4 regions of the Ferribacterium limneticum genome follow, and region 4 is predicted to be linked to each of the others. Evidence: predicted binding sites of a transcription regulator. Region 4 holds the regulator's gene; each other region holds the start of a gene.

Region 1 (2,201 bases), 2.0 Mb from region 4:
GCAGCGGGAAGAGCAGTTCGACTTCGTCGATCAGCTTGGCGAGCTTCTTGTCGCCGCCGAAGACGATGTCCTTCTCCTGGAAATCGGAGGTGAAATTCATCGTGCCGAAGGTATCGACACCGGTGGTGCCGACGTAGTAGTTACGGCGACCGGCGCGGGAGTACTGACCGCAGCCGACAGGGCCGTGCGAGATGTGGATCATGTCCTTGATCGGACCCCAAACCACACCCTTGGAGCCAGCGTAGGCACAACCACGAATGGTCATGACGCCCGGCAGGGACTTGCGGTTGGAAGTGATGCACTTCTTGGATTGTTCAACAGTTTGATCGTTGACCGCCAGATGCTTGGCGCGGTCCTTCTGGGCTTTTTCCGGATAAACCTCAAGCACCTCGGCAATGAGGGCTTCGGTTTCTTCGCGAGACAGAGTCGTCATGTTTTCCTCCTGACGCCGCCACCAATCTGTGGCCGACGTGCTGGTTGAAAGTGGCGGGAGCCTGAGCCCCCGCCGGAGCTTGCGGGGTCTTGCTTAGGCAGCCAGATCGGCGGCGGTCTTGCCGACGATGGACTCGTCTTCGGCTTCCATGATGCCGAATTCCATCAGCAGGTCTTCCAGCTCTTCCATCTCGATCGGGGTCGGGATGACGAAGTTGGTGTTGTTGACGATCTTGTTGGCGAGCTGGCGATATTCGTCGGCCTGCTTGTGTTTCGGATCGTACTCAACCATGGTCATGCGGCGGATTTCGGCGTGCTGAACAGCGTTGTCACGCGGCACGAAGTGGATCATCGTGGTGCCGAGGCGACCAGCCAGGGCCATGATCAATTCGTCTTCGCGGTCGGTGTTGCGGCTGTTGCAGATCAGGCCGGCCAGACGGACACCGCCGGAATTCGCATATTTGACGATGCCCTTGGCAATGTTGTTGGCGGCGTACATGGCCATCATTTCGCCGGAACAGACGATGTAGATTTCCTGCGCCTTGTTCTCGCGGATCGGCATGGCGAAGCCACCGCAGACCACGTCACCCAGAACGTCGTAGAACACGAAGTCGAGGTCTTCATCGTAAGCGCCTTCTTCTTCAAGGAAGTTGATGGCGGTGATAACGCCGCGGCCGGCACAGCCAACACCGGGTTCCGGGCCACCGGATTCAACGCACTTGATGCCGCCGAAACCGACGGAAAGGACGTCTTCCAGTTCGAGATCTTCCACCGAGCCGGCTTCAGCAGCCAGGTGCATTACGGTGGTCTGAGCCTTGCTATGCAGGATCAGGCGGGTTGAGTCGGCTTTCGGGTCGCAGCCAACGATCATAACTTTCTTGCCGGATTCAGCGAGTGCCGCCACCAGATTCTGGGTGGTGGTGGACTTGCCGATACCGCCTTTGCCGTAGATGGCGCATTGACGGAGTTTTGCCATGGTGTAATCTCCTTAGTCTGTCAGTCGATTTGCGAAGGAATCTTTGAGAGTCGCGTCTCTCCTTCTGCATGTAGCGTGCCAGGTCGACTGGCAGGCCATAATCGATTGATTATTCAATGAAAATAGAAAACGAGCCGGTGGTTGTTGGAGCGAGTACATCCGACAATGTCCCTACGCTTTGTAGGGGTGACGACAAAGCGTCGAGTCCAGGCGAGACAAAACCCCATTCAGGAGACGACAGTCTCCTATCTGAATCATTGCGAGGCAGCCACGGGCTTCAGGCCGAGGCAACTCACAATGCGACGCTGCCACGCGAGGCCCGTCTGCCGATCAATCGCTGCAATCTGCCAGCCGTTGTGCTCGGCAGCCTGACCTTCCAGCACTACCCGGCGGAACTGCTGCTCGACGGTGTCGCCGAGCTGCACCGCAACCTGTTTCAGCGGCTGGAAGCGGCGGCGCCGGAAGCGCGGGGCGACGTCTTTCGCGACTACCTGACCGTGCATTTCCGGCTGGGGCGCCCGGAGGACATGGGCTTCAGCGGCGACAAGAAAGGCCGCGCCAAGGCCAATTACATCAAGATGATCCGCGGCTGGAGTTTCGATGCCGATAGCCGCGAAGGCGCCGTACTCAAGGGCTGGGTGGAGTCACGCTTTGGCCTGACGCCGCGCTACCATGGCCAGCCGCTACGCGACCCATCCGGTCATGCCTACCGGCGCTATCAGGAAATGCGGGCGCAGGGGCTGTACGGCACCAACGCCATCGAGGCCCAGCTTGATCTGGTCTACACCTTCTG
Region 2 (2,201 bases), 910 kb from region 4:
ACGATTTCCCGTTCGATCAGCTGGGCGATGCTTGACATCAGGCCTGGCGCTGATTACTTGATTTGCTGATCAGGTCGCGGGCGGATTCGATCAGGCGGTCAGCGATAGCCTCCGGATTGATCTTGAAACGACCTTCCGAAATGGCCTGCTTGATTTCCTGAACGCGAGCCGTATTCACCGGTTGCTGCTCCATGCTTTGCAGGCTGCCGGCCAACTGGCTCAGGCTGACTGCATCCTGGGCAGGGGTGGGAGCTGCTTGCTGGCGGCTGGCGGTATTGCCTGAAACGGCTGTGCTGGCGGGCTTGTAGGTGCTGTCGATCTTCATGGCGATCTTCTCGAAACTTTAGGACTTGACCAGTTTAACGGCATGGCCATTTAAAACTTTAGTCTAAAAGGAAATTTCTACACTGCCATCGGCACGGGCGATACCGCTGACGGTCTGCCCCGAGGTCATGCGGATCTGCGCGAGTTGGCCTTCCGCGGCATTGTTCAGGGCGCGGCCCTCCGCCGTCACGGCGAAGCTGCTACCGCGGGACACCACGCGTACCGACTGCCCCTGGCGGATGACCAGCGGCGCCTGCAGCTGATCACTGCGCAAGGGCTGGCCAGTACCCAGGGAATTGCGCAAGGTCTTGCCGATCGCCGCTTGCGGGTCGGTGATGGTGCCGGTGGGCAGGGCGGCCAGGTCGCCCGATATCAACGTCAGATCGGCCGCAGCCAGGGTCTGCCCGGCGACAAGCGGACGGGCGGTGGTGACATAGTGGCCGGAAATGGCGATCTGAACGGGGACCAGGACGCTCCACACATTGGGGCCAAGGCAGCGCACGCCGACATGCGTACGACCACTCAGGCGCGTGCCTGGCGGCAGGAAACCTTCATGTGCCGTACAAGGTGGCAGGCGGCTGACATCAAGCTTGCCGACGGTCAGCTGAACCTTGCCTGGCAAGCCCTGCGTTTGCAGGCGGGCAAAACGTTCGGCGGTGTCGATGACGATATCCATCTCGGCTGCGCGGAGTCCGGCAGCGCAAAACAGGATCAAGGTGAGGCAGAGGTAACGAAGCAGCATGCGGCCATTTTGCCTGACTCACCGTTGGCCTGACCATCTCTTGCGGCAAGTTTTGCCGATTACCTTGCCGCTCAGGCCAAAAACTCCCGGCAAAAAGCTTTACCTGAGGTGTGGCACGGAGCGTGCTTTTAAAAGACCGAACTCTGGAGCGAATGATGGCAAATCTCGAACAACACCTATCGGTATACAGTCAGGCCCTGAATCTGCGTACGCAGCGCCATCAGGCTCTGGCCTCAAATATTGCCAATGCCGATACGCCCAATTACAAGGCGCGTGATTTCAACTTCGGGACCGCCATGCAGAACGCCCTGTCCGGCCGTGCGCAGGTTGGCGGCATTGCACTGGCCACCACCTCGGCCGGCCATATCAGCGGCGGCAGTGGCAGCGGCACTGCACAACTCCAGTACCGCAAGGAAACCCAGTCGGCGGTCGATGGCAATACGGTCGACATGGATGTCGAGCGCGCCCAGATCACCGACAACGCCATGCAATATCAGATCCTGACCCAGTTGATTGGCGACAAGTTCAAGGGCATACGCAGCGCCCTGGCTTCAACCAACTCCTAAGGTGCAATCATGAGTCTTTTCAATGTCTTCCAGGTTTCATCGAGCGCCATGACAGCCCAGTCGATGCGCCTCAACGCCGTGGCCTCCAACCTGGCCAATGCTGACAGCGTCGTGTCTTCCGATGGCAAGCCGTACCGTGCCAAGCAGGTGGTTTTTGAAGCAACGCCGATGGGCAACACCGGCGAGTTGTCCAAGGGCGTTCGGGTTCGTCAAGTAGTCGACGACGCCTCGCCTCCCCGCATGGTCTATGACCCGAAGAACCCCGTTGCCGACGAGAAGGGTTATGTCGCCTTTCCCAATGTCAACGTGGTCGAGGAAATGACCAACATGATTTCCGCCTCTCGTTCCTACCAGACCAACGTCGAGGTCATGAACACCGCCAAGACCATGCTGCTGCGCACCCTGAGCATCGGCCAAGGCTAACCGGAGTACATCCCCATGAGCACCGTCAATTCGACCTCCAGCACCAACGATCTGATCAAGACGCTGAACGGCAGCAATGGCTCGAGCACCAGCAAGAGCAAGACAGCCCAGGATATGCAGGACAGCTTCCTGACCATGTTGACCAC
Region 3 (2,201 bases), 900 kb from region 4:
CGTCATGATAGAGACCAAACTCCTCCATACTCGGAGCAACAATCAGGCCGAGATAGAACCAGAGCACTCTCCCCTCGGTCAGCAAGCGTTCGCCGAGAGAGAATGGGCGAAAATCATAGCCGGACCACAACCATTGGGCTCGCGAGGAAATTGCGTAAGCCCCCCCGGCTAGTATGACGCCAATAGCCAAGGCGGCAAACAGGCGGGCAAAGCAGTCAAGCCTGCCACATGAACTTCGCCGTACGAGCAACTCCCAGGCTAGCGCGAAGACGGGGAACAGCACGCCACTCTCTTTACTGAAAAAAGACAGTGGCCAGCCCACCGTCCACGCCAATATCATCAATACCCAACCTGAGCGTCCGCCTCGTTCTCGTCCGATGATATGAAGCAACAAAGCGGCAAGAAGAAAAAGAGCCGCCAGGCTGGTCATACGCTGAACGACGTGCAAAACCGGGAGAAGCTGGATAGGGTGCAGTAGCCAGATGGTAGTCAGCACACCCGTTACAAAAAGGATGTTGCGCTGCATGGCAGGCGGTTTTACCGCACTCAACAAGCGGGATGCCAAGCCAAACACAAGGAAACCACAGGCCAGGTGAATCGCGAGATTGGTCGCCTTGAATGCAAAGGGGTCAAAGCCGCTGAAATAGTGGTTGAGTGCGAAACTTAACTGGGCAACAGGTCGCCCCGATGGGCCAGAACTACCACTCACCCAAGCCAGATGGATAGCATCAAGCGACAGAGTGCTTAGACGCACGCCTTCGACATGAAGAATGCTTGCTTCATCATCGAAGAAAAATCCGCCATTGAGTCCAGCCCAATAGACCATGACCACAAGCAGGATAGTCAGCAACGCCGCGATGGAAAAACGCATCAGGTAGACGACCAACGCAATCCTTTTTAGAAGAGAAGCCATAAATCAAGAGAGGCGCCTCATTTTCATGAGGCGCCTCTCTTTTGAATCTCAGCCGAATTACTTGCAGCTTGAAGGTACGTACTTGGCAGCCATCGTGCCTACGGTACATGCCCAAGCGACCTTTCCTGTTGTCGTGTCACCGGTTCCCGTCATCAGAATCGTACCAGTCGGCGTGCTACCGCCAATAGCTTGCGCAGCTACCGTAATGGTAGCGACATTGCCAGCCACGGCGTAGGTTATGCCAGAAACGTATTTTGACCCAGTAACATCAAAGCCGGCAGAAGTGGCGGAGGGAGGCATCGAGCCTTTGGTTTGGAACCACTCGGCAATTGAAACCTTCGGGGCTGAAGAGGCAAGAATCAGTTCGCTAACCTTTGCACGCACCGTGTAGTCCTGATACGCCGGCAACGCAACTGCAGCCAGAATACCGATAATGGCGACAACAATCATCAGTTCGATCAGGGTAAAACCTTTTTGCATATTCTTCATTTGAATCTCCTTGAGAAATGAATACGGGAAACTACTGAGCTACTTATAACAGTTTCCGTGCCAGCTTTTTGGAAACCACCGTCAAAATCGGCAACAATCACGTAAACCCATGTCATTCATGGGCTTGGCCAGTTTTGTAGTTCAATGTAAATAAACGTAGCCGCCAAACAGATCCAACAAGATGACAATTTACGTCACTATCGTTTGACACATTGCGGCAGACATATCATTTTGCCGCTATAAATATGGCAAATTCATCACCACCAACTTCAGGCCGGACGAGAAATCAGCAATCCACCTGCTGCGGTTTCAGGAAAGCCTTGGCATAGCGGCGGAAAACCGCGCTCTTGACGAAAAGCTCATGCAGATCGGCGTCAATGTGACCATTCCGGCTGAAGTTTTCGAGGATGGCCAGGGCCTGGGATAGCGTCATGCCGTCCTTGTAGGGTCGGTCTTTGGCGGTCAGTGCTTCGAAGATATCGGCGATACCCATCATCCGGGCCTGCCAGCTCATTGCTTCGCGCTTCAGGCCTTTCGGGTAGCCTTTGCCATCCATGCGCTCGTGGTGGCCACCGGCGTATTCCGGCACGTTCTTCAGGTGCTTGGGCCACGGCAGTTGTTCGAGCATGCGGATGGTGGTAACGATGTGGTGATTGATGACCTCTCGCTCGGCGTGCGTCAGGGTGCCGGAACGGATGCTCAGGTTTTCCAGCTCATCGTCACTGAGGAACGGTGCTTCTTCGCCATTCACGTTGCGCCAGCGGTAACGCCCGGCAATCTGCCTGACGCGCGCGATGTC
Region 4 (2,201 bases):
ATCAGCGGTCAGAAGATTGATAAGAGGGTTCATAGGGGTGGGTAGTAAAGCGAGGCCGCAGCAGTGCTGCGGCCGGTCGGCGCTTATTCGTCAGCGGCAATCAGTCCGGGCTTGTCACCGCGATGGTGATCCTGAACCTTTTGCTTGTATTTCTGAACCTGACGGTCCAGCTTGTCGAACAGAGCATCGATGGCGGCGTAAAGGTCGTCACCGGATTCTTCGGCATGCATGTCCTTGCCAGGCACGTGCACAGTCACTTCCGCTTTCTGCTTCAGCTTTTCGACGGACAGAACGACGTTAACGCCGGTTACCTTGTCGAAATGACGGATCACGGGATCCAGCTTGTTCTCGACGTATTCGCGCAGGGCGGGGGTAACTTCGATATGGTGACCACTAATCTGCAGATTCACTTTTTTCTCCTCTCTCTACAGGGTCTTGCGTAAATTGACCGGGGGGATATTGAGCGACTCGCGGTATTTGGCAACCGTCCGTCGGGCAACTACGATTCCCTGTTGGCCTAGTATTTCGGATAATTGGCTATCCGACAAGGGCTTCTTGCCATCCTCGGCAGCGATCAACTGCTTGATCAATGCCCGGATGGCCGTGGCAGAACAGGCACCACCGGTATCGGTGGCGACATGGCTGCCAAAGAAGTATTTCAGTTCGAAGATACCGCGTGGTGTCGCCATGTATTTCTGGCTGGTCACCCGCGATACGGTCGACTCGTGCAGGCCGAGAATATCGGCAATTTCACGCAAGACCAGCGGCCGCATGGCTACTTCGCCATGTTCGAAGAACTGGCGCTGGCGGTCGACGATGGTCTGCGTGACACGGTGTATGGTTTCAAAGCGCTGCTGGACATTCTTGATCAGCCAGCGCGCTTCCTGCAATTGCGTGGACAGGTTGCCGTTGCCGCGCCGCTGCTTGGCGAGAATCTCGGCATACAGGCGGTTGATGCGCAGTCGCGGATAGGCGTCGGGATTGATGTAGGCAGTCCATTTGCCCTTCAGCTTTTTCACGATCACGTCCGGCGTGATGTAGCGCGCTTCAATCTGGGCATAGCCGGCCGCCGGCCGCGGGTTGAGGCTGGTGATCAGGCTGTGCGCGGCCTTCAAGGCCTCGTCATCGCAGCCGGTCAGGCGACGAATCTTGGCGAAATCGCGGGCAGCCAGCAGTTCGAGATGCTTGTCGACAATGGAGAGAGCCAGCGTTCGCTCCGCACTCTCCGGCAAGACCTTGAGCTGCAGGGTCAGACACTCCTGCAGACTGCGGGCGCCAATGCCGATCGGGTCGAAATTCTGGATATGGCGCAAGGCGATTTCCAGCTCTTCGATTTCAATTTCGTACTCCGGCGGCAGGGTTTCCCACAGTTCGACCAGCGTCGCCGAGAGATAACCATCGTCGTCGAGCGCTTCGATCAGGAAGCGCACCAGACTGCGGTCGCGCTCCGACACCTGGGTCATGCCCAGCTGCCAGCCTAGATGGTCGCGCAGACTGACGTTGGCGGCATGGATGTCGCGGGAATCGCTATCGTCGTCCTCGTCGCGCCCGGCGCCGGTGAAGGTACCGGCATCGGAAGACCAGCGATCATCGTCCACTTCGGATGGGGCTGACGGAACATCCTGCTCGCGCTCTTCGCGGGCATCCCGTTCTTCCCGCTCAACCTTCTGCTCGCGTTCGCCTTCGCTGCTTTGCGGCGCATCGAACTGCTGGGCGGATGAGAAACTCTCGCCAGCGTGCTCGTCTTCACGTTCCAGCATTGGGTTTTCGAGCAGGTAACGCTCGATTTCCTGCTGCATCTCGACAGTCGACAACTGAAGAAGCTTGATCGACTGCTGGAGCTGAGGGGTCAGCGCCAGATGCTGGGATAGTTTTAGCTGGAGGGCAGGCTTCATCGGATAGTGTCGGGTCGGGTCTGTCGGTCAGAGCCTGAAATGCTCGCCGAGATAAACCTTCCGTACGCTTTCATTATCAACGATTTCGGCCGGACGTCCAGCGGCCAGTACGTTTCCGGCGTTGATGATGTAGGCGTGATCGCAGATGCCGAGGGTTTCACGGACGTTGTGGTCGGTAATCAGCACGCCGATGCCCCGCTCCTTGAGGAAGCGAATGATCTTCTGGATTTCGAGTACGGCGATCGGATCAACGCCGGCAAACGGCTCGTCAAGCAGGATGAATCGCGGGTTGGTAGCCAGCGCCCG

What was found. The regulator sigma-54, encoded in region 4, starts transcription at its own class of promoters, with help from an activator protein. The targets are predictions, from matches to a motif close to TGGCACGCTTNCTGCTNA.
Region 1: a site for sigma-54 is predicted at 1,472-1,489, ahead of nifH (nitrogenase iron protein). Genes of this name have one in related genera too.
Region 2: a site for sigma-54 is predicted at 1,178-1,195, ahead of flgB (flagellar basal body rod protein FlgB). Genes of this name have one in related genera too.
Region 3: a site for sigma-54 is predicted at 1,448-1,465, ahead of KI617_RS04055 (pilin). Genes of this name have one in related genera too.

What each region holds. Positions count from the first base shown of each region.
Region 1 covers NZ_CP075191.1:1,904,863-1,907,063, forward strand. The annotation lists gene nifD (nitrogenase molybdenum-iron protein alpha chain) at 1-433, opposite strand, end outside; gene nifH (nitrogenase iron protein) at 527-1,408, opposite strand; gene KI617_RS09010 (NAD(+)--dinitrogen-reductase ADP-D-ribosyltransferase) at 1,666-2,201, shown strand, end outside.
Region 2 covers NZ_CP075191.1:3,247,698-3,249,898, reverse strand. The annotation lists gene KI617_RS15650 (flagella synthesis protein FlgN) at 1-38, opposite strand, end outside; gene flgM (flagellar biosynthesis anti-sigma factor FlgM) at 38-325, opposite strand; gene flgA (flagellar basal body P-ring formation chaperone FlgA) at 389-1,066, opposite strand; gene flgB (flagellar basal body rod protein FlgB) at 1,219-1,632, shown strand; gene flgC (flagellar basal body rod protein FlgC) at 1,642-2,055, shown strand; gene KI617_RS15625 (flagellar hook assembly protein FlgD) at 2,071-2,201, shown strand, end outside.
Region 3 covers NZ_CP075191.1:838,717-840,917, reverse strand. The annotation lists gene KI617_RS04060 (hypothetical protein) at 1-913, opposite strand, end outside; gene KI617_RS04055 (pilin) at 971-1,402, opposite strand; gene KI617_RS04045 (HD family phosphohydrolase) at 1,689-2,201, opposite strand, start outside.
Region 4 covers NZ_CP075191.1:4,157,421-4,159,621, forward strand. The annotation lists gene ptsN (PTS IIA-like nitrogen regulatory protein PtsN) at 1-33, opposite strand, end outside; gene hpf (ribosome hibernation-promoting factor, HPF/YfiA family) at 84-410, opposite strand; gene KI617_RS20000 (RNA polymerase factor sigma-54) at 426-1,895, opposite strand; gene lptB (LPS export ABC transporter ATP-binding protein) at 1,923-2,201, opposite strand, start outside.